Regions from separate parts of the Neobacillus sp. SAB-20_R2A genome, predicted to be linked through region 1. Evidence: riboswitches for the same ligand, from Rfam matches in the RefSeq annotation. Region 1 holds a riboswitch; each other region holds the start of a gene.
The links. Region 1 has a riboswitch for glycine ahead of glyA (serine hydroxymethyltransferase). Riboswitches for the same ligand answer to the same signal wherever they lie in the genome.
Positions count from the first base shown of each region.

Region 2: linked by a shared signal. The riboswitch ahead of V5M37_RS15005 (amino acid permease) and the one ahead of glyA (serine hydroxymethyltransferase) in region 1 are both predicted to bind glycine.
Region 3: linked by a shared signal. The riboswitch ahead of V5M37_RS28620 (amino acid permease) and the one ahead of glyA (serine hydroxymethyltransferase) in region 1 are both predicted to bind glycine.
Region 4: linked by a shared signal. The riboswitch ahead of gcvT (glycine cleavage system aminomethyltransferase GcvT) and the one ahead of glyA (serine hydroxymethyltransferase) in region 1 are both predicted to bind glycine.

Region 1 covers NZ_CP145895.1:536,680-542,825, forward strand. The annotation lists gene V5M37_RS02640 (LysR family transcriptional regulator) at 1-237, opposite strand, end outside; gene solA (N-methyl-L-tryptophan oxidase) at 413-1,579, shown strand; gene V5M37_RS02650 (hypothetical protein) at 1,643-2,056, shown strand; glycine riboswitch at 2,136-2,240, shown strand; glycine riboswitch at 2,244-2,324, shown strand; gene glyA (serine hydroxymethyltransferase) at 2,402-3,652, shown strand; gene V5M37_RS02660 (serine dehydratase beta chain) at 3,668-4,186, shown strand; gene sdaAA (L-serine ammonia-lyase, iron-sulfur-dependent, subunit alpha) at 4,186-5,067, shown strand; gene gcvT (glycine cleavage system aminomethyltransferase GcvT) at 5,083-6,146, shown strand, end outside.
Region 2 covers NZ_CP145895.1:3,075,821-3,081,966, reverse strand. The annotation lists gene V5M37_RS15015 (methyltransferase domain-containing protein) at 1-1,025, shown strand, start outside; gene V5M37_RS15010 (hypothetical protein) at 1,058-1,837, shown strand; glycine riboswitch at 2,012-2,112, shown strand; glycine riboswitch at 2,115-2,174, shown strand; gene V5M37_RS15005 (amino acid permease) at 2,344-3,732, shown strand; rRNA gene V5M37_RS15000 (16S ribosomal RNA) at 4,238-5,787, shown strand; rRNA gene V5M37_RS14995 (23S ribosomal RNA) at 5,984-6,146, shown strand, end outside.
Region 3 covers NZ_CP145895.1:5,873,605-5,879,750, forward strand. The annotation lists gene V5M37_RS28615 (phosphoglycerate dehydrogenase) at 1-995, shown strand, start outside; gene V5M37_RS28620 (amino acid permease) at 1,070-2,434, opposite strand; glycine riboswitch at 2,565-2,643, opposite strand; gene pruA (L-glutamate gamma-semialdehyde dehydrogenase) at 2,942-4,573, shown strand; gene V5M37_RS28630 (response regulator) at 4,622-5,269, opposite strand; gene V5M37_RS28635 (sensor histidine kinase) at 5,269-6,146, opposite strand, start outside.
Region 4 covers NZ_CP145895.1:4,385,264-4,391,409, reverse strand. The annotation lists gene V5M37_RS21495 (DEAD/DEAH box helicase) at 1-1,557, opposite strand, end outside; glycine riboswitch at 1,718-1,807, shown strand; glycine riboswitch at 1,811-1,887, shown strand; gene gcvT (glycine cleavage system aminomethyltransferase GcvT) at 2,039-3,145, shown strand; gene gcvPA (aminomethyl-transferring glycine dehydrogenase subunit GcvPA) at 3,164-4,510, shown strand; gene gcvPB (aminomethyl-transferring glycine dehydrogenase subunit GcvPB) at 4,503-5,963, shown strand; gene V5M37_RS21475 (rhodanese-like domain-containing protein) at 6,100-6,146, opposite strand, start outside.

The sequences.
Region 1 (6,146 bases):
TAACATCTCATCGACCATGGAAATAATTTTTTGAGCATAAAACAATAGTTTTTTCCCTTCCGAATTGATAACCATGCCGCGGCTTGAGCGGTGAAATAACTCGGTTTGAAGTTCTTCCTCCAGCTGCCTGATCCTTACGGTTACATAGGATTGAACATAATTTAAGCTTTTGGCGGCCTTTGAAATGCTTCCGAATTCAGCTACCTTTTGAAAAATCCGCAAATCCTTAATTTCCATGGCTATTCCCCCGTATTAATTTGTTATTCCTATTACCACATTGCTAATAGAGATAATATTTCTAATAGAGATAGATAGTATCTCTTTTAATCATTTTACTTGATGGCAGAAAGGTCGTAAGATGTTATTAAAGAATTAAGAAAATTTAAATTATTGAAAAAGGAGAGCAGAAACGATGAGCAAAAAAGACTTTGATGTAATTGTAGTTGGCGCAGGATCGATGGGAATGGCAGCAGGTTATTACCTGGCCAAACAAGGTGTGAAAACATTATTGGTAGATGCATTTGATCCGCCTCATACGAATGGCAGCCATCACGGTGACACTCGGATTATCCGCCATGCCTATGGTGAAGGACGTGAGTATGTACCGTTTGCCTTAAGAGCCCAAGAGTTATGGTATGAACTTGAGAGAGAAACACATCATAAGATTTTTACAAAAACCGGTGTTTTAGTATTTGGACCTAAGGGTGAATCTGACTTCGTTGCTGAAACGATAGAAGCTGCCAGCATTCATGGGTTGGATGTTGATTTACTAGAAGGCGAAGAAATTCATCAGCGCTGGCCGGGTGTAACCGTCCCTGAAAACTTTAACGCAATCTATGAAAAAAACTCCGGCGTCTTATTCAGTGAAAATTGCATTCGCGCCTATCGCGAGCTAGCTGAAGCAAATGGTGCAAAAGTGTTAACACATACAAGGGTTGAGGATTTTGAGATTTCCGAGGACTCTGTCAAAATCCAAACTGAATTTGGTTCCTTTACCGGCAGTAAGTTGATTTTGAGCATGGGGGCTTGGAACAGCAAACTTCTATCAAAATTAAATATTGATATTCCATTACAGCCTTACCGCCAAGTTGTTGGGTTCTTCGAATGCGAAGAATCACAGTATAGCAATACCCATGGTTTCCCGGCCTTCATGGTTGAAGTACCGACAGGCATCTATTACGGGTTCCCAAGCTTCAGCGGCTGCGGTTTGAAAATAGGATACCATACTTTCGGTCAAAAAATCGACCCGGATACAATTAATCGTGAATTTGGGATCTATACGGAGGATGAAGGAAATATTCGCAGATTTCTAGAAGAATACATGCCGGGTGCTACTGGAACTCTTAAAAGAGGGGCAGTGTGCATGTACACAAAAACACCTGATGAGCATTTTGTGATTGATTTGCATCCACAGTACTCCAATGTGGCAATCGCAGCAGGCTTCTCCGGCCATGGATTTAAATTCTCAAGTGTTGTTGGTGAAACGCTAAGCCAACTAGTGACAACTGGCAAAACCGAACATGATATTTCTCTTTTCTCTATCAATCGCCCTGCTTTAAAACAGAAAGCAAAGATCTAATAGATTATTAAATTGCCATTATCCTAGAACGATTAAAAAAATAATAAATTTAGAGGTGCAAAAATGAGCGAAAAAACATTAACCCAAAGCCAATTAACTTATTTAGATGCAAAACCGGGCATTCAATTAATTAAAGCAGGAACCTATAAATTAAATGAATTAAGCGTATTGCGGGGAACACCTGAGTTAAAGGGACAAATCCTTGATGTGCCGATTACAGATAAAAAACAAGTATTAACAATGGGTTACTATGCACTCCAGCCTTCGGTTGATTATTCTGCAGAATTTACGTTTATCGAAATTAAAGTTGTGACCAAAGGTAAAATGGTTGTCCGCGATGTAGAAGGAAACAAATATGTGGCAGAAGTAGGGGACGTATTAGTCTTCTCCCCTAATACAACGGTTATTTTCGATGGTGAAAGTGATGGCGAAGTGGTTTACTTCAAAAATGTAGAGGCAAATCCTACTTATTTGTAATAACCAAACTTATTTAAAAAAGCATTGACAATTACAAACAGAATGATTATTCTGAAAATAATAAAATTGAATAGGGCGGATGATTGTTGTGGGAGAGTGTAATATCTACATCTACCACCGAAGGAGCAAGTTCCAAAAAAACCCTTGGAACCAATCTCTCAGGTAAAAGAACCATAACAGGACGCACCTCTGGAGAGCGTATTTGAAAATGCCACCAAAGGAGAAAGCTCCAAATGTTGGAGTTTAACTCTCAGGTAAAAGGACAGAGAAGGGATGATTTTACACCCCTTTTCTGTCCTTTTTTGTTTTTTTTAAAGCAATTATGGAAAAATGGAGGAATTGTCAATGAGTTTACAACAAAACGATTCAACAATTTTTGAGGCAATTGAAAGTGAGAAAAATCGCCAGCTTCATACCTTGGAATTAATTGCATCCGAAAACTTTGTCAGCCCGGATGTTTTAGAAGCAATGGGAAGTGTGATGACGAATAAGTATGCCGAGGGTTATCCAGGTAAGCGCTATTATGGCGGCTGTGAATTTGTGGATGTCGCAGAACAGGCAGCGATTGAACGGTTAACTAAATTATTCGGCGCCAAATTTGCCAATGTCCAGCCACATTCCGGTGCACAGGCCAATACTGCTGTATTTTTTGCCCTGCTTCAACCAGGCGATAAGATTATGGGGATGAATTTATCGCACGGCGGCCATTTAACTCACGGCAGTCCGGTAGCAATGTCAGGAAAATGGTTCGATGTTGTTTCTTATGGGGTAAGAGAAGACAATCACCTGATTGATTACGATGAGCTGGAAGAAGTTGCGAAAAGAGAACAACCAAAATTAATTATCGGCGGTACAAGCGCCTATCCGAGAGTGATTGATTTTGCGAGATTTAGACAAATCGCCGATCAGGTTGGCGCAAAACTGATGGTTGATATGGCACATATTGCCGGACTTGTTGCTGCAGGTCTCCATCCTTCTCCCGTTCCATATGCGGATGTTGTGACCAGCACCACTCATAAAACATTGCGCGGCCCACGAGGCGGAGTGATTTTAACAAACGATGAAGAAATAATCAAACAAATAAATAAAGCTGTTTTTCCGGGAACTCAGGGCGGGCCGCTTATGCATATTATTGCCGCTAAGGCAGTTGCTTTCAATGAAGCATTGCAGCCAAGCTTTAAGGAATATGCCAAACAAATTATTGAAAATTCAGCTGCACTGGGAGAGGCGCTTAAGCAGGAAGGGGCAGCGCTTGTATCCGGCGGGACTGATAATCATATTGTGCTCCTCGATGTGCGTCCATGGGATTTAACAGGAAAAGAAGCAGAGAAATTGCTTGAAGAAGTCGGGATTACAGTTAATAAAAACACCATTCCATACGACCCGAAAAGCCCGTTTGTGACAAGCGGAATCCGCATGGGAACAGCCGCGTTAACAACACGTGGAATGAAACAAGAGGAAATGGTGCAAATCGCAAAAGTGATCGCAGCCGTTCTTAAGAGCAAAGGGGATTTAGCCGTAATCGAACAGGGGAGAAAGACAACAAAAGCAATTTGCGGGAGATTTCCATTATTTCAACAGCCAATCACTGTGTAAGAAAGGGGTAGCTTAATGGAGTATCAAAGCTGTTTTGACATCATCGGCCCGATTATGGTTGGGCCATCGAGTTCCCATACAGCCGGTGTTGTATCAATTGGGAAATTTGTTTATGAGTTGCTTGGAGGGTCCCCGCAAAGGGCGGATATTACTTTCTATGATTCGTTCTCCGAAACATACCAGGGACACGGAACGGATAAAGCGCTTCTTGGCGGCCTGCTTGGGATGAATACAGATGATACCAGAATTAGATATGCGGTTGAATTAACCAAACGATACGGGCTTCACTATGAATTTAAATTTGAAGATCGCTGCCCTTATTACGATCATCCCAATACAACTGTTATTAGGGCAAGACGTGCGGGCCATTTTGTTAAAGTAGGCGGTGTATCATTAGGCGGCGGTTTATCAAAAATCTTTATGATTGATGATGAAATAGTTGATATTCGATTAAGCACAAGTGATGATTTTTCAGAAATCGCAGCAAAATTTCGTTCCAATCCTTTTCATGAAGCAATCTTGGAGGGTGTATGATGGATTTTCGGTCAATGAACGAGCTTATTGAACTTTGTAACCGTGAACGGAAAACAGTTGGCGAAATGATGCTGATGGTGGAAATGGAAAAATCAGGCCGTGACAAAGAGACGATCATCGATATGATGGCAGAGCGGTTAATTAAAATGAAGCAAGCAGTGGAGACCGGTGTAGAAGATGCTTCCCCGGCACCAAGCGGTATTTCCGGCGGTGATGCCGTCAAGATGAGCGAATATGTAAATAACGGGAAGGGCTTATCAGGTCCATATATTAACGATGCAATGACGTTCTCGATGGCAACATCTGAAAGCAATGCACGGATGGGCGTGATTGTGGCGACGCCAACGGCCGGGGCAGCCGGTATTTTACCGGGGGTTTTATTTTCACTGCGAAAGAATGACGACACCTCCTATCGGGATTTAGTCATGGGTTTGTTTACCGCAAGTGCACTCGGATATGTGATTGCCAACCGCTCCTTTATCTCTGGAGCGGCAGGAGGATGCCAAGCGGAGGTTGGTTCGGCCACCGCAATGGCGGCCGGCGCAATTGTTGAATTAAAGGGCGGGACACCAGAGCAGGTCGTAAACGCCACCGCAATCGCGATGAAATCCCTTTTAGGGTTAGTATGTGACCCGGTCGCCGGTCTCGTAGAAGTTCCTTGCATTAAGCGAAACGTGATCGGCACTTCGATCGCCTTTTCAGCAGCCGACCTGTCGCTGGCCGGAATTGAAAGCCGGATCCCATGTGATGAAGTCATAGAGGCAATGTACAAAATAGGCAAAGAAATGCCGCGCACACTAAGGGAAACGGCACTCGGCGGACTGGCGATGACGGACACGGGAATAAAATTAAAGGATCGGTTACTTTGCAGAAACACTTAAGACGGAGGGGCTTAGATGAGTACAGATACAGTATTAAAGCGGACACCGCTTTTTGAAACTTATAAAAAGTACGGCGCAAAGGTCATTGATTTTGGAGGCTGGGAGCTTCCGGTTCAATTTTCCGGAATTTTAGAAGAACATGAGGCAGTCCGTAATGAAGCAGGCCTGTTCGATGTTTCACATATGGGTGAGGTCCTTGTAGAAGGAAAAGATGCTGAGAGCTATATTAATTACCTCGTAACAAACGATGTAACCAAGCTTCAGATCAACCAGGCACAGTATACGGCCATGTGTTACCCGGACGGCGGTACAGTCGATGATTTACTAGTTTACAAGTTAGCGAGTGAAAAGTATCTGCTTGTGATTAATGCGGCAAATATTGAAAAAGATTACGAGTGGATGAAACAGCAGGTACAAGGGAATGTTGCCTTAACAAATATTTCTTCTGACACTGCCCAGCTTGCCATTCAAGGTCCAAAAGCCGAAAAGATTTTACAAAAAGTAACCGATACAAATTTAGCGGAAATTGGCTTTTTCCATTTTGCTGATCATGTCACGGTTTCCGGGATCTCTGGTGTACTAGTCTCGCGCACCGGCTATACGGGAGAGGACGGATTTGAGCTTTATTTAGCGGCAGACAAAGTGGAAGCGCTTTGGGAGAGACTCTTAGATGCAGGAACAGAAGATGGCTTAAAGCCTTGCGGACTTGGGGCCCGGGATACACTCCGCTTTGAAGCCCGTTTAGCACTGTATGGTCAAGAGCTTTCCAGCGACATCGGACCGCTGGAAGCAGGCATTGGGTTTGCCGTAAAAACAAACAAAGAATCAGCATTTTTAGGTAAGGAAGTACTCGCTAAGCAAAAAGAAGAAGGATTAAAACGAAAAATAGTCGGAATCGAAGTGACAGGGAGAGGGATCCCGCGGCATGGCTATAAAGTATTTTCTGAAGGCGGAGAGGAAATCGGCTTCATTACATCGGGAACCCATTCCCCGACATTGAAGAAAAGTTTAGGCCTTGCCCTTTTAAGCGCGGAATTTGCAGCAGTTGGAACTCAGGTTAAGGTAGAGATTCGCAATAA
Region 2 (6,146 bases), 2.5 Mb from region 1:
GAAAAGGGAACATATATGATGTGAAGAATCAAACCCTGCCATTTAGTTTAGGGGCAGAATCGTGGACGATGTCCTTTCACAAATCATTGCTCACCTGGGTAAGCCAGCAAAAGGAATTAAAGCCAAAGAGAATTTTGGAAATCGGGTGTGATAATGGATTGTCGGCATGCTGGTATGCACAGCTTTTTCCTGATACGGAAATCGTCGGAGTCGACCAGTCGGAAAACGGAATCCAGTGTGCCCGGCAGTTGGCCAAACAACTAGGGCTCTCAAACGTGAGTTTTTATCAAATCGGCTTTATGGAGCTCCTCGACCATTTTTCTAAGCATTCTTTTGATATGATTATTTCGGTACGCAGCTTTCATGAGATTATGGGGCCCATTTTCATTCAAAACTATTGGTCGCTCCCTGACCACCTGAAGGAAAAACCAACGTTTGGTGACAGCTGGTATTTGCAAATCGTTGACTTCTTTTTAACCCCGAACGGAACCTATCTCTCTTGTGAGCGATTGGAAAGCCCGGCAGATGTCGGGAAGTGGGCCAATTTGCTAAAAGAAGCCAATCTCCATGTACAATGGAGTGACAGTGAGATCATCGACTATTATGAATTTAGAACAAAAAAGCAATCTCCTGTCATCGTAGCGACAAAAAAAGAAACAGGACTTTCCACTTTGGAAGGGATGGAACACCTATATTCGAAAAATCAGCCGCTCATATTAGAGGCTGGCCAATCCTATACCACGGTGAATGCAGAGTTTGCCTTCCACCGACTAGGAGTGAAAACATTTCAATCTGGACAGTATTTGGCTGTGCCTAACCACTGGTTTATGTATCGCTTTGAAGTTTGGAAAACGAATGATTTTCTGCTCGTCTATTGCTATGGTAATATGGGGTATCGTCAGTTGGACATTCTTCCTGCCGGGACATACGGAGAGGCAGAGCTGCTAATGGAGCAGGCAGCCGGGCAGTTCAGTCACCTCGGACCGATTGTAAAGTACAACAGCCTGAAAGACCGTCCAGAATAAAAGCTTCATTTATAAGGAAGGGGGAGTCATGGTTGAAATCCAATGCCCTAAAAGGTTATCGGAAATTAAGAGATATCTATGAAAATAATCTGACTGTGGAATTGCTTTCAGAAGAGATCAAGACATGTGAGGCGGATGATGATGCAGTCGCTGTTAAAAAGGAAATGTTTGATTGCGATTTTGATATTTATGGGGTTAAACAGGGCGGAAAACTTATTGGATACGTAAAAAGAGAAGATATAAAAAAAGAAGGAAAAATAAGTGAGTTTGTTGAGGATTTTCATGCCGATAACCTTATCTCAGATTCCACTTCTTTGATTGATTTGCTGGATATTTTTCAGGAGAGAGAATTCACCTTTATCCTTGAAAAGAACAAAGTTACCAGGATCGTCACGGTGGCCGATTTGCAAAAGCAGCCAATAAGGATGTTGGCTTTTAGTTTTGTTTCACTTCTGGAAATGTACATCAGTTCAGTGATTAAAGAATTTTATCCGGATGGCAGCTGGGCTGATAAGTTAACAGAATCAAGATTAACCAAAGCAAAAGAGCTTTTGGAAGAGCGGTTAGCAAAAAATGAAGCCCTGACTTTGGTGGACAATTTACAGTTATCTGATAAAGGCACGATCATTCGGAAAACGCCAAAATTAGTCGAGCTGCTAGGCTTTGAATCAAATAGTCAATGCAAGGAATTTTTCAGAAAAATTGAGGAATTACGAAACAATACAGCCCATTCTCAGGAACAAATTTACCATGACTCAAAGGAGTTTATCACTATACTTCTACAATTACAAAAGATACTAAACGTAGATTGATTGGGTTGAACTATAAGCCAGAGCAGAAGTGTTCAATGGAAAAAAACTCCTTATATCTGGGCAATCAATCTTATTTTTATAATAAGGAATTTTTCCTGAATTATATATATTCTGAATATTCGATTGACATTGTTTATTTGATAAACTAATATGAGATTAAATTCATATTAGCGGATGAATATTATGGGAGAGACTAAACGCATCGTTTAGCACCGAAGGAGCAAATTCCAAAAATCAGGTATCAATCTCTCAGGTAAAAGGACCATAATAGGACGCATCTCTGGAGAGAGCCCATGGGCCGCCAAAGGAGTCAAACTCTCAGGTAAAAGGACAGAGAAAAGTAGGAGAACCCCTATTTTTCTCTGTCCTTTTTTGGTTGAGAAAGATGGGAATAAGTAAATAAAGGGGCTGGATATTTAAAAGAAAAAATGAAAGCGCTTTTTTATGCAGATTTATGAAACCTATTTTGGATATTAAAATTGCCAGCATCAGGAGGGGAAAATGATATGCAGGAACAAAAATTGGCTAGAGGATTAAAAAACAGGCACGTGCAGCTAATCGCTATTGGCGGGGCTATCGGTACAGGTTTATTTCTCGGGGCGGGAAAGTCGATCCACTTAGCTGGACCATCGATTTTATTTGCTTATATGATTACAGGCGTCATTTGCTTTTTAATCATGCGCTCATTAGGAGAACTGCTTTTAAGCAATTTGAACTATCATTCTTTCGTTGATTTTGTTCAAGATTATTTTGGTAATATGGCTGCCTTTATCACCGGATGGACCTACTGGTTTTGCTGGATTACGATTGCAATGGCGGATTTGACAGCAGTTGGAATTTATACTCAATATTGGTTTCCCCATGTGCCACAGTGGATGCCAGGATTAATTGCCCTCGTTTTTTTACTCATGATGAATCTTGCAACCGTAAAACTATTTGGTGAAATGGAATTCTGGTTTGCATTAATTAAAGTCATCGCCATCCTAGCACTCATTGTAATTGGTATTTTTATGATTTTTAAGGGCTTTTCTACAGATTCAGGTCCATCGAGTTTTACGAATCTATGGAGCCATGATGGGATGTTCCCGAATGGCATAAATGGTTTTATCCTCTCATTCCAAATGGTCGTCTTTGCGTTCGTAGGCATTGAACTTGTAGGACTTACAGCTGGGGAAACAGAAGACCCGGAAAGAGTGATTCCAAAAGCAATCAATAATATCCCTATTCGTGTTATCATTTTCTACATTGGTGCCCTTTTAGTCATTATGAGCATCTATCCATGGAACGCAATCAAACCAGCCGAAAGTCCATTTGTCCAAGTATTCGTGGCAGTTGGTATCGCAGCAGCAGCAGGTATTGTCAATTTTGTTGTTCTCACATCTGCAGCTTCGGCATGTAATAGTGCCATCTTTAGTACAAGCCGTATGGTATACTCACTTGCAAAAAATAATAATGCACCAAAATCACTTTCTAATCTTACTGTACGTAAAGTACCCTCCAATGCATTGTTCTTCTCAACTGTTGTTATTTTAATTGGCGTTGCTTTAAACTATATAATGCCTGAAGGAGTATTTACACTGATCACTAGTGTTTCTACTGTGTGTTTTATCTTTATATGGGGAATTACTGTTATTACCCATTTAAAATATCGTAAAACAAGACCGGATTTAGCGAAAGCAAACAAGTTTAAAATGCCGTTTTATCCATTTGCTAATTACTTAATCCTAGCTTTCCTTGCGTTCGTACTTGTCGTACTTGCACTGGCAGAGGATACCCGTATTGCTTTATTTGTCACTCCGGTTTGGTTTATTTTGCTGATTGTGATTTATAAAATGCAAAAAACGAAAATAAATAAAGCGGATGAAGTGAATCGTGGGCCTATAGTAGAAAATTAATTAGAACTAGTGAAATTGTGTGGACTATTTATAGGAAAAAATAAAACACTAAACTCTTTCTTTTTCGAGTTTAGTGTTTTTTTACCTAATGCTTATTAATTGTTATGGAAATAATTACTTGTTGATAACAATCTGAAAAAGAGATAAATTGTAATTTCTGTCGCCAATCAGGTGACTGAAATACATTGGGTAAGCTTTTAAATCATGATGTATTGAAAAAAACTTTCTGTTGCATCAAAATAACAATGATGTTATGATGTGAAAGTCGCTCTTAAACAGAGTGTTCCGGTCAATCTCAATTGGAAAAAAATTGATGATTGATAGATTGTTAGAAATGTGATATGATAGTCATTGTCGCTTCTGAAAAAACGAAAGACAAAAGCATTGATAGTTCTTTGAAAACTAAACAAACAAAAACGTCAACAAACAATAATGATCGTGTTTCTTCTATATAATAAATGAAGAACATGAGCCAACGTAACTTTTTGAGCTAATCAACTCAACTTTATTGGAGAGTTTGATCCTGGCTCAGGACGAACGCTGGCGGCGTGCCTAATACATGCAAGTCGAGCGAATCACTGGGGCGCAAGTCCCGCTGGTTAGCGGCGGACGGGTGAGTAACACGTGGGCAACCTGCCTGTAAGACTGGGATAACTTCGGGAAACCGGAGCTAATACCGGATAATTTCTTCCCTCACATGAGGGAAGGTTGAAAGTCGGTTTCGGCTGACACTTACAGATGGGCCCGCGGCGCATTAGCTAGTTGGTGAGGTAACGGCTCACCAAGGCGACGATGCGTAGCCGACCTGAGAGGGTGATCGGCCACACTGGGACTGAGACACGGCCCAGACTCCTACGGGAGGCAGCAGTAGGGAATCTTCCACAATGGACGAAAGTCTGATGGAGCAACGCCGCGTGAGCGATGAAGGCCTTCGGGTCGTAAAGCTCTGTTGTCAGGGAAGAACAAGTATCGGAGTAACTGCCGGTACCTTGACGGTACCTGACCAGAAAGCCACGGCTAACTACGTGCCAGCAGCCGCGGTAATACGTAGGTGGCAAGCGTTGTCCGGAATTATTGGGCGTAAAGCGCGCGCAGGCGGTCCTTTAAGTCTGATGTGAAAGCCCACGGCTCAACCGTGGAGGGTCATTGGAAACTGGGGGACTTGAGTGCAGAAGAGGAAAGCGGAATTCCACGTGTAGCGGTGAAATGCGTAGAGATGTGGAGGAACACCAGTGGCGAAGGCGGCTTTCTGGTCTGTAACTGACGCTGAGGCGCGAAAGCGTGGGGAGCAAACAGGATTAGATACCCTGGTAGTCCACGCCGTAAACGATGAGTGCTAAGTGTTAGAGGGTTTCCGCCCTTTAGTGCTGCAGCTAACGCATTAAGCACTCCGCCTGGGGAGTACGGCCGCAAGGCTGAAACTCAAAGGAATTGACGGGGGCCCGCACAAGCGGTGGAGCATGTGGTTTAATTCGAAGCAACGCGAAGAACCTTACCAGGTCTTGACATCCTCTGACACTCCTAGAGATAGGAATTTCCCCTTCGGGGGACAGAGTGACAGGTGGTGCATGGTTGTCGTCAGCTCGTGTCGTGAGATGTTGGGTTAAGTCCCGCAACGAGCGCAACCCTTGATCTTAGTTGCCAGCATTCAGTTGGGCACTCTAAGGTGACTGCCGGTGACAAACCGGAGGAAGGTGGGGATGACGTCAAATCATCATGCCCCTTATGACCTGGGCTACACACGTGCTACAATGGATGGTACAAAGGGCAGCGAAGCCGCGAGGTGGAGCCAATCCCATAAAACCATTCTCAGTTCGGATTGCAGGCTGCAACTCGCCTGCATGAAGCCGGAATCGCTAGTAATCGCGGATCAGCATGCCGCGGTGAATACGTTCCCGGGCCTTGTACACACCGCCCGTCACACCACGAGAGTTTGTAACACCCGAAGTCGGTGGGGTAACCGCAAGGAGCCAGCCGCCTAAGGTGGGACAGATGATTGGGGTGAAGTCGTAACAAGGTAGCCGTATCGGAAGGTGCGGCTGGATCACCTCCTTTCTAAGGATAATGCAGTCCTTATGGACTGATAAGAAGTTGACTGTTTCTTGTTTGTTTAGTTTTGAGAGAATAATCTCTCAAAACTTTCGTTCTTTGAAAACTAGATAATCGTAAAAGAAGAAGTAACCAAGTAAGAACCGAGTAATCGCCATTTTAGTTTTTCTCTCTTATTTTTAAGAGTAAGTAAAACCTTTTAGGTTAAGTTAGAAAGGGCGCACGGTGAATGCCTTGGCACTAGGAGCCGATGAAGGACGGGACTAACACCGATATGCTTCGGGGAGCTGTAAGTAAGCGCCGATCCGGAGATTTCCGAATGGGGAAACCCACTGTTCGTAATGGAGCAGTATCTTTACCTGAAT
Region 3 (6,146 bases), 600 kb from region 1:
TCAATAATATTCCGGTCGATAGATGTACAGAGCAAGGTATTGTTGTGTTCAATACCCCTGGGGCAAATGCCAACGCTGTCAAAGAAATGGTCCTTACCTCATTAATAGCTTCTTCACGTAACCTTTTTGCTGGTGTAGCTTGGACAAAGTCGTTAGATGGTGAAGGCGAACAAATTCCAAAGCTTGTTGAAGCAGGCAAAAAGCAATTTGTCGGAAAAGAAATTAAAGGGAAAACGTTGGGTGTTATTGGATTAGGAGCGATAGGTGCACTTGTGGCCAATGATGCGCTGGATTTAGATATGGATGTTATCGGATTTGATCCATTTATCTCTGTTGATACCGCTTGGAATTTGTCCCGCAATGTGCAGCGGGCCATGACGATTGAACAGTTATTTGCAGAATCAGACTATATCACTGTTCACGTACCGCTAACCGATGACACAAGAGGAATGTTTAACCAAGCAACCTTCAGCATCATGAAGCCTGATGTTCATATTTTAAACTTCTCCCGTGGTGAACTTGTCAATGAAACAGACATGGCTGCCGCTCTCGAAAGCGGAAAAGTTGGAAAGTATATTACCGATTTTCCAAATGAACATGTGCTCAAAATGAAAAATACCGTTCCAATTCCGCACCTAGGCGCCTCCACAAATGAATCAGAGGAAAATTGTGCAATCATGGCAGCTCGTCAGGTGAAGGAATTTTTAGAAACAGGAAATATCAAAAACTCAGTGAATTTCCCAAATACCAGCCTTCCTTATACTGGTAAGCGGCGCGTGGCGGCATTCCATCATAATGTTCCAAATATGGTTGGACAGATTACATCTGCAGTATCCAGCTATCATTTAAACATTGCTGATATGGTCAACAGAAGCCGCGGGGATTATGCCTATACAATTATTGACATTGATAATAAAGTAAACGGTGATGTTATTCCAGGATTAGAGGAAAAAGTAAAACAAATTCCTGGAATGGTGACAGTTCGGATTATTTAATTAGGAAAAATTAAGTTACATGAAAATGGAGCCTGGTTTCAATACCGGCTCCATTTCTTTTACCCAATTTGATTCTATGCTGATAATTTTAATTTTTTCTCTTTTTTCCTTCTATAAGAATACAAAGCAAATAATAGAATAAACCATAGTGGTGTCAACAATAGGGCCGGACGGGTAGCGTCGGCGAACAGCATGATAATGAGAATCGCCGCAAACAAGGTTAGGACCGCATAATTAACAAATGGTGTAAATGGTGCTTTAAATTTTGACTTTGCCTGTAAGTCCGGACGAGTTTTCTTATACCTTACATGACAGATCAGAATGACGCCCCAAACCCAAATAAAACAAATGGCACTAATGGTTGTTACGATTCCAAAAGCCTGCTCCGGAATAAGTTTGCTAAGGAGCGCTCCCCCTGTCAGGACAAGAGTCGAAATCAATAATGCATTACTTGGCACATGATTTTTATTCAGTCTCGCAAAATGGGCTGGTCCCTGGCTATTATTGCTTAAATTATATAAAATCCGGCTTGTTGAAAACATCCCACTGTTACAAGCAGAAGCGGCTGAAGTTAGAACGACAAAATTAATAATTCCTGCAGCAATCGGAATCCCGACTAAACTAAACGTTTTGACAAACGGACTTTCAGCTGCATTCAGTTCCGTCCATGGATTAATACATAGAAGAACGATCAATGCGCCAACGTAGAAAAATAAAATCCGTAAAGGAATTTTATTAATGGCCGATGGGATATTTTTTTCCGGATTGGCTGTTTCCGCTGCCGATACACCCACTAATTCCACACCAACGAATGCAAAAACGACCATTTGGAATGAAAGCAAGAAGCCTGTCATTCCATTTGGAAAAAGGCCGCCATGTTCCCAAAGATTTTTAATAGAGACCGCCCCTGCATCTGTCTTGAATCCCATCACTAGCAAAATGATCCCAATTCCGATTAAGGCAAGAATGGTAATGACCTTTATTAAGGCAAACCAGAACTCCAATTCTCCAAAAAGCTTTACCGTTAATAGATTGAGGCCCAATAAGACAACCAAACAGACAATTGCAGGTATCCACTGTGGGATATCAAACCAATATCGTACATATACACCAACAGCAATCACATCAGCCATAGCGGTCATAATCCAGCAAAACCAATAGGTCCATCCCGTTACAAACGCAACTCGCGGTCCAAGGTAATCTTCGGCAATGTCAGTAAAAGACTGATAGCCCGCCTTAGACAGCAGGAGTTCCCCCAGCGCCCTCATCACAAAGAAACAGGCAATACCTACGATTAAATAAGCAAAGATAATGGATGGGCCAGCCAGTTGGATGGCTTTACCCGACCCCAGGAATAATCCGGTACCAATGGTGCCGCCAATTGCGATAAGTTGAACGTGCCGATTTGCTAAATTCCTCTTTAATTCTTGCTGTGCCAACCTTGACTCCCCCTTAAAATTTAAAAAACCCAATAAAAAAAGAGATTGGATGTCCTCCAATCTCTTAGGTCATAAGAATAACAAATAATACTTATTAAGCTGACAATTGTCAGCATGACAAATATATATTCAGTACTCTTCTGTCCTTTTGCCTGAGATTGTGAACCCTTCGGCGCCGCGGAATCCGCGGTCTCTCCAGAAGCTGCTCCTGCTATAGTGTGATCCATAGCAATCATAGCTTGCTAATTATTAAGTTTTTTAGATAATATTGTTGAATAATTTTTAATTTTAGTAGTATTAAATTACTTTGTCAACAATAAATGACTCTTAAATATTTTAATGACTCTCTGGAATTAATTTAAACCCCAGAGATAAGAATTTGAATTCGCTTTCATTAAGTTGTAATAGAAAGCCAAAGAACAGAAAAAGTATGTTATAATAATTGTCGAAATAAGTAGCTTTGTCTATAAAGGAACAGAATATATAAACGGGAAGGAACGTGAAAGAATGAGTAACGGAGTTTTCAAAATCCCAACACCTGCAAATGAACCTGGCAATACTTATGCTCCTGGGACAAAAGAACGGGAAACATTAAAGGCAGAATTAACACGCCAATCTAGTATCGTAATCGACATTCCTGTGATTATTAATGGCGAAAATATAAAGACAGAAACAGTGAAGCAAGTGGTTATGCCACATGATCATCAACATGTTTTAGCAAACTATTCGCAAGCCGGAGAAAAGGAGCTGCGTGATGCTGTTGAAGCTGCAATGGCTGCGAAAGAAGCATGGGCTAATATGGCTTGGGAACACCGCGCCGCTATTTTCTTAAAAGCTGCTGATTTAATCTCTGGACCATACCGTGATGTCATGAATGCAGCGACAATGTTAGGACAGTCCAAAACAGCTGTTCAAGCTGAAATTGATTCTGCCCAAGAATTAGTAGACTTCTTACGTTTTGGCGTTGATTATGCAAATCAGGTTTATCAAATTCAGCCAAGTAGCATGAAGAATGTATGGAATCGTACAGATTACCGTCCATTAGACGGTTTTGTATTGGCGATTTCTCCATTTAACTTCACAGCCATTGGCGGAAATCTGCCAGCAGCTCCTGCGATGATGGGGAACGTAGTCGTTTGGAAACCAGCAACAACTTCTATTCTAGCAAACTATTACTTTATGCGTATTTTAGAAGAAGCAGGATTACCAAAAGGTGTCATCAACTTCGTACCTTCTCGTGGTTCACAAGTATCAGAAGTTGTATTAACAGACCCTCGTATGTCTGGATTCCATTTCACTGGATCCACAAGTACGTTCCAAACGATTTGGAAAACAGTCGGAGAAAACATTGCAAGCTATAAATCTTACCCTCGTTTAATTGGGGAAACAGGTGGTAAGGACTTCGTATTTGCTCATGAAACGGCACAAGCAGACAAAGTAGTAGCGAACCTTGTTCGCGGTGCTTTTGAATACCAAGGTCAAAAATGTTCAGCCGCTTCTCGTGCCTACATCCCGGCAAGTTTGTGGGAAGAAGTGAAAGACGGTTTAGTGGCAGAGACGGCTAAGCTTAAAGTTGGGGATGTCCGCGACTTCAGGAACTTCATGGGTGCAGTTATTGATAAAGCAGCATTTGATTCAATTACAAGCTATATCGATTACGCAGCAGCTTCTGAAGAAGCAGAAATTATTGCTGGCGGTACTTATGATGATTCTGTTGGATATTTCGTTCAACCGACCATCATTGTGACAACAAATCCAAATTTCAAGACAATGGTAGAAGAAATTTTCGGACCAGTATTAACAATCTATGTTTACGAAAATGATAAATTAGAGGAAACATTGGAGGCAGTTGATACAGCTTCTATGTATGCCTTAACAGGTTCGATCTTTGCCCAAGATCGCGGGGCCATTGTTCACTTAGAAAACCGCTTATCCGGCGCAGCTGGAAACTTCTATATCAATGATAAACCAACTGGTGCGATGATTAATCAACAGCCATTTGGCGGTTCTCGTGGATCTGGTACAAACGATAAAGCAGGTTCTGTATTTAACATGATCCGCTGGACAAGTCCTCGTGTCATCAAAGAAAACTTTGCACCAACTGCAGAGGTTGCTTATCCATTTATGGATGCAGAATAAGTAAAATAAGAAAAAGAGGTTGAAATGTTTAAGTTTCAACCTCTTTTTTTAGCCACTCGGGTGAGCTATATAAGTTACCAAACCTTTTGCATTGGCATATAATGCTGCTTGTGTCCGATCTACAAGCCCAAGTTTAGCCAGTATTTGACTTACATGTTTTTTAACAGTGTATTCAGTAATAAACAAGGTCTTTGAGATTTCTTTATTTGAGTGCCCCTTGCCTAGTTCAATTAAAACTTCCCTTTCTTTCGGGGTTAACTGTTCGAGTTCTCCATTATCAACAGCTTCGCCTGATCTCATAGCCAAATCCAAAACTCCTGGGTCATAGTATTTCCGGCCTTTACCCACAACTTTTAGTGCATGTATCAGTTCTTCAGGGAATGCTTCTTTTAAAACGTATCCATCTACTCCTGTTTCTTTTGCCCGGATAAAGTCTTTTTCTTCTATGGATGATGTTAATACAACGAATTTACATTCAATTCCTTGCTTCATTGCTTTCGTGATTAAATCTAACCCTGATTCATTTGCTAAACGAAGGTCCACTAAAGCAAGATCAGGCTTTAACGAATTAAAAAGTTCCATTGCCTCCCTGCTATTCGTTGCTTCTCCAAGAACCTCCATTGTTTCATCTAAAGCAAGTATAGAGGTTAGCCCTTTTCTGACCAAAGGATGGTCATCAACAATCACAACTTTCACTACCCAGACACCTCCAGAAACTCTCCCCCTCTAATGTTTGGAATTTCTATGTGAATCTCTGTTCCTTCACCATTTATCCCATTAATAGAGATTGTTCCAGTAAATGAGCTAACTATATTCCTCATATTGATTAGGCCAATTCCTTTTTCTCTCTTATCTGTATCTGTATCAAGGGTTACATTAATCCCTTTACCATCATCCTGGATAACTAATACTGTTTTCTCATCCAATAAGGATAATTTTAATTCAATACCATTGCACTCCCCATGGCGAACCGCATTTCCACAAGCCTCACAGATTATTCGATAAAGGGCCTGCTTTAAACTTTCTGAAATTAATGATTCATCTCCAGAAACTTGATAGTTTATCCATATGTCATTTAAACGGGCATATTCGTCCAAATACTTTTTTAGACGAACAAGAAATGGCCTCTCTCCTTTCTTTACCGAACTTAACCGATAGATCGCTGACCTTAGTTCTTTAATAGTTGTATTTGCAGACTGTGAAAGGAATTTAAACTCTTGATTCAATTCATCCCTGTTCAAGCTTTGGCCCTTTACCTGTAAGCTATGCATGGCACAAACAATACCAAATAATCTTTGCGAAACACTGTCATGTATTTCATTAGCGATCCGATTCTGCTCTTCAATGATAATCATTTGATCCATCATCTGGTCCATATGTAGCTTTTCAAACATGATTTCGCTTAATTCCGCCAAATACTCAAAGGGGCGATTTAAAAGAAATGTGTTCTCCTCATTATTTCCATTAGCGTCCTTTATTCCTATAATCCCAACATTATTCGCGCTTCTAATAATTTTCATTTGATAGGTATCCTTATTAAGCTTGCAGGTAAACGCCTTCCTTTTCATGCGAA
Region 4 (6,146 bases), 2.1 Mb from region 1:
ATGATCTTCAATATTTCCGAATTCTAGTTTTGTTAGAATATCATCAAGTTCTCCGATGACTCTTTCAAATAAATCAATCTTTTCGTATAAAAGCTTTAAAATATGCTCTTCCACCGTATCTTTGATGGCAAAATTATAAATCATGACATCTTTTTCCTGACCGAGGCGGTGAATCCTTCCGATTCGCTGCTCCAGTCTCATCGGGTTCCACGGCAGATCAAAATTGATAATGTGGTTGCAAAATTGTAGGTTAATCCCTTCCCCGCCCGCTTCAGTGGCAATCAGCACCTGGGCGTGCTTTTGGAACAACTCGCGCATCCAGTCCTTTTTCCCGCGCTTGAAACCGCCGCGGAAAGGAACGGAGGAAATTCCGTGCTGCTTTAAGTACCACTGTAAATATAATTGGGTAGCCCGGTATTCCGTAAAAATAATCACTTTATCATTTATTTTCTGAATTAATTCAAGGGCTTTTACTGCCTTGGAATTTTGCTCGACGGTCTCGACCTTTTTAATTAAAAAGTTGATTTGTTCTTGATAGGCCTGGGTTGGGTTTTCCTTTTTAAGAAGCATGTTTTTTAAGGTATAGAAAACGGCCTCGCGGCTTGAGCATGCTTCACGCTGCAAAGTCATCACAGAAAAACTGCTCGTTTGAACCCAGTCTCCCTCATTTTTAAGCTCTAAGATGGAGTCATACAGGTCGCGTTCCGATTTTGTAAATTCAATCGGAATCGTCTCCACATGCCGTTTCGTCCATTCGATTCCTGTATCGGCACGGCGGTTGCGGATCATGACTTTATTGACTAGCTCTTTTAGATGCTGGTCATCATTTAAGGAACGGGAATCACGTTTATATTTTTCGTAAAAGACAGTTTCATTCCCTAAGTGACCAGGCTTTAATAGGGATACGAGGTTAAAAATCTCCTCAATCCTGTTTTGAATAGGCGTTGCCGTCAGCAATAAACAAAACTTCTTTTTTAAGTTTTGAACAAATTCGTAGTTTTTGGTTTTATTATTTTTTAATTTATGGGCTTCATCGATAATGATGAGGTCATAATCTTGCTTGTAAATGATCTCCCGATGCGGATTTCGTTTCGCTGTATCGATGGAGGAAACAACGACATCACATTGTTCCCAAACATAGCTTTTTCTTTGAGTGACAGCTGGTATATAAAATTTGCTATTTAATTCCTGTGCCCACTGGGTGACTAAGGAGGCGGGAACAAGGATTAACACTTTTTTCACTAATCCGCGAATCATGTATTCTTTTAAAATTAACCCCGCCTCGATAGTCTTTCCGAGACCCACTTCATCCGCAAGGATGGCCTTTCCGTTCATGTTTTCAACCACCTGCTTGGCTGTTTCAAGCTGATGAGGGAGAGGCGTCAAATTTGGCAGATGCTTTGGGGCCTGCAGGCCTTCGAATTCCGGGACCACCAAGTGTTTTTCAATATCGATGGCCAATTTAAAAAGCTCCCAATTCCCCCAAGGTCCATCATGATCAATTTTATGTAAAAAATCATCCTGCCAGGAGGAATCAAATTCCATTTCGACATTCATCCGTTTCAGCTCCTTTTTTTCGATAAATTGTTATTGCCCGATATGTTGTTTTAATGGTAGGATGATAATAGCTTTGAAAGTTTCAAATATTTAAATAAGGTAATCTATTTTTTAAGTATAATTAGTATGACCAAATTGGAAAAAAATATTATAAGTGCGAATGAAAACAAGGGGAGAGACTACTTTTTGTAGCGCCGAAGGAGCAAGCAGCTTATGTGAATCTCTCAGGCAAAAGAACTCTTGTTGGACGCAGCTCTGGAGAGTGCTGGATGATACCAGCCACCAAAGGGGACAGCCGATTTAGGTAAACTTTCAGGTGCAAGGACAGAGACCTTCTTTATTGGTAAAGGGAGGTTTCTGTCCTTTTTTGCACCTTTTTGTTGTTTTTAGGAAAATGGCAAGGAGTTTTCCTATTTTTGTTAATTGGCAATAATTCATTTTTACAAATAATGAACATGTAGTAAATGAAGGGGGATTTATGATGACGGAATTAAAACGCACTCCGCTGTTCGAAGTTTACAAGGAATACGGCGGAAAAACCATCGATTTTGGCGGCTGGGAGTTGCCTGTCCAGTTTTCAAGCATCAAGGATGAGCATGAAGCTGTCCGCACGAAAGCCGGTTTATTCGATGTATCCCATATGGGCGAAGTTGAGGTAAAGGGCCCAGACAGCCTTAACTATTTACAAAAATTGATGACAAATGACATTTCAAAAGTGAAAGACGGCGGTGCACAATATACTGCGATGTGCTATGAAAACGGCGGAACTATTGACGACCTGCTTGTTTACAAGGTTGAAGATAATCACTATTTACTTGTTGTCAACGCATCGAATATTGAAAAGGACTACAACTGGCTGGAGAAGCATCTTGTAGGCGATGTTACAATCGAAAACTTGTCTGAAACAATGGCACAGCTTGCGCTTCAAGGCCCTCTTGCTGAAAAGGTATTACAGAAGCTTGCTTCAGAGACGGATTTAAGTCAAATTGGCTTTTTCAAATTCCAGCAGGAAGTTGTTTTAAATGGGAAAAAAGCACTTGTATCTAGAACTGGTTATACAGGGGAAGACGGCTTTGAAGTATATTGTGATGCCGGTGATGTCGTCGAACTTTGGACTGCCATTCTGGAAGCCGGAAAAGACGAGGGAGTTATTCCTTGCGGCCTAGGTGCACGCGACACACTTCGTTTTGAAGCAAACTTAGCGCTTTACGGCCAGGAATTATCACCGGAAATCTCCCCGCTTGAGGCAGGAATTGGCTTTGCGGTGAAATTGAATAAAGAGGCTGATTTTATTGGAAAAGAAGCTCTCGTGAAGCAAAAGGAAGCAGGTTTGTCCCGGAAGCTTGTTGGGGTTGAGATGGTTGACCGGGGAATTCCGCGACACGGCTATCCAGTTTACAAAGGGGAAGCGCTAATTGGTGAAGTTACCACCGGTACACAGTCCCCAACCTTAAAGAAAAACATCGGTCTTGCCCTCATTTCTTCCGAACATGCAGGACTCGATACCGAAGTGGAAGTTGAAATTCGCGGCAAACGTTTAAAAGCGAAAGTGGTTCCTACACCTTTTTATAAAAGAGAAAAGAAATAGCAGAAGGGAGCAAGGTTTATGAAACATCGCTATTTACCCATGACTGAACAAGATAAGCAGGCAATGCTGGAGACAATTGGCGTTTCCACTGTCGATGAACTATTCAGTGATATTCCTGAAAAAGTACGATTTAAAGGTGAATACAATATTAAACCGGCAAAATCAGAAACAGCTTTGATGAAAGAACTTTTTCAGTTAGCAAGCCGGAATGCTGATTTAAAATCGAATGTGTCTTTCTTAGGTGCCGGAGTTTATGACCACTATATGCCGGTTATCGTTGACCATGTCATTTCAAGATCAGAGTTCTACACAGCCTATACACCTTACCAACCGGAGATCTCCCAAGGGGAACTGCAGGCGATTTTTGAATTCCAAACAATGATTTGTGAATTAACAGGAATGGATGTGGCTAACTCCTCGATGTATGACGGCGGTACCGCACTTGCTGAAGCAGCAATGCTAAGTGCTGGTCACACTAAACGGAAAACCATCCTGGTTTCCGGTGCTGTTCACCCTGAATCCCGTGAGGTTTTGGAAACTTACGCAAAGGGTCAATACCTTGATGTGATTGAGGTTCCTGTGAAGGATGGCATTACTGATGTTGACGCCCTAAAAGGATTGCTAAATGCTGACGTAGCCGCAGTTGTCGTTCAATATCCAAACTTTTTAGGTCGAATTGAACCATTAAAAGAGCTTGAAGAGATTATTCACGAAAATAAAGCAATGTTTGTTGTTTCCAGCAATCCATTATCACTTGGAATTTTGACACCTCCAGGAAAATTTGGTGCAGATATTGTTGTCGGCGATGCCCAGCCGTTCGGAATCCCGACTGCCTTTGGAGGTCCGCACTGTGGCTATTTTGCGGTTACGACAAAGCTAATGCGTAAAGTTCCCGGCCGTCTTGTCGGCCAGACAACAGATGACCAAGGCCGCCGCGGTTTTGTTTTAACACTGCAGGCACGTGAGCAGCATATCCGCCGCGATAAGGCGACTTCTAATATTTGCTCCAACCAAGCCTTAAATGCCCTTGCTGCATCTGTTGCGATGACTGCCCTTGGAAAAAAAGGTGTCCGCGAAATCGCAACAGCCAATTTACAAAAGGCTCATTATGCGAAAATCGCTTTTAAAGAAGCAGGGCTTGAAGTAGTTAATGATGGTCACTCCTTTAACGAGTTTGTTGTCAATTTAAATAAACCGGTAAAAGAGGTTAATCAGCAGCTGCTCCAAAAAGGAATCATTGGCGGTTATGATTTGGGCCGTGACTATCCTGAGCTTGCAGGCCATATGCTGATCTGCGTAACAGAGCAAAGAACGAAGGAAGAGATTGATACATTAGTGAAAGAATTGGGGGATTTGCATGCATAATCAAGACCAGAAGCTGATTTTTGAAGTGAGTACACCAGGCCGGGTCGGATACAGCCTTCCGGAAATGGATGTTCCTGAAGCAGATGTTGCTGCGCTCCTTCCAGAAGGATATTTAAGGGAAGAGGAGCCCCTGCTCCCTGAAGTTTCAGAACTGGATATCATGCGCCATTATACGTCCCTCTCCAGACGGAATCACGGTGTAGACTCCGGTTTTTATCCATTAGGGTCTTGTACGATGAAATACAATCCTAAGATTAATGAGAATGTAGCCCGCTACAACGGGTTTGCGCATATTCACCCGCTCCAGGATGAAAGTTCCGTTCAAGGTGCGCTTGAGCTTTTATATGACCTTCAGCAGCATTTAAAAGAAATTACCGGTATGGATGAAGTGACCTTACAGCCGGCAGCAGGTGCCCACGGGGAATGGACCGGATTGATGATGATTCGCGCATACCATGAAGCAAATGGCGACCTAAAACGGACCAAAGTTATCATACCTGACTCCGCTCATGGTACAAACCCAGCTTCTGCAACAGTTGCAGGACTTGAGACGGTTACAGTAAAGTCGAATGAAAATGGTCTTGTAGACTTAGAAGACTTAAGAAGAGTGGTGGGAGAAGATACAGCTGCGTTAATGTTGACGAACCCGAATACACTTGGCCTTTTTGAAGAACATATTGTCGAAATTGCTGAAATCGTCCACGAAGCTGGCGGTAAGGTTTATTACGACGGGGCGAATCTAAACGCAGTTCTATCAAAAGCCCGCCCGGGTGATATGGGCTTTGACGTAGTTCACTTGAATCTTCACAAAACGTTTACTGGCCCGCACGGAGGCGGCGGTCCTGGTTCCGGTCCTGTCGGTGTGAAATCAGATTTAATTCCGTTCCTGCCAAGACCGGTTATTGCCAAACGAGGCGACGAATATGTCCTAGATTATGATCGTCCACAATCAATTGGCCGCGTTAAGCCATACTACGGAAACTTTGGCATTAACGTCCGCGCCTATACCTATATTCGGTCTATGGGGCCAGACGGCTTAAAAGCAGTGACTGAATATGCTGTTTTAAATGCTAACTATATGATGAGAAGATTGGCGGAGTATTATGATCTGCCGTTTGACAGACATTGTAAGCATGAGTTTGTATTAAGCGGAAGACGCCAGAAGAAATTGGGCGTCCGCACATTGGATATTGCGAAGCGACTGCTTGATTTCGGCTTCCATCCACCAACCATTTACTTCCCATTAAATGTGGAAGAATGTATCATGATTGAGCCGACAGAAACAGAATCTAAGGAAACGTTAGATTCCTTTATCGACATCATGATCCAAATCGCCAAGGAAGCCGAGGAAAATCCGGAAATCGTCCAGGAGGCTCCGCACACAACCGTGGTAGGCCGCTTAGATGAAACGACAGCTGCGCGTAAGCCGGTCTTACGATATCAGAATGCATAAAAAGATTAACAGGCTCTGGATTGCTCCGGAGCCTGCTTTTTTAGCTTTTATATCAAATCGCCAATAGACTGTTGTGATTTTTCATAAAAATCAATATAAAAGGCCCCAGAAAGGTTCTGGAGCCCATTAATGACGATTATTTTTTAGCTTTCACTTTACCAGACCACTTTTTGAACCCGCCTT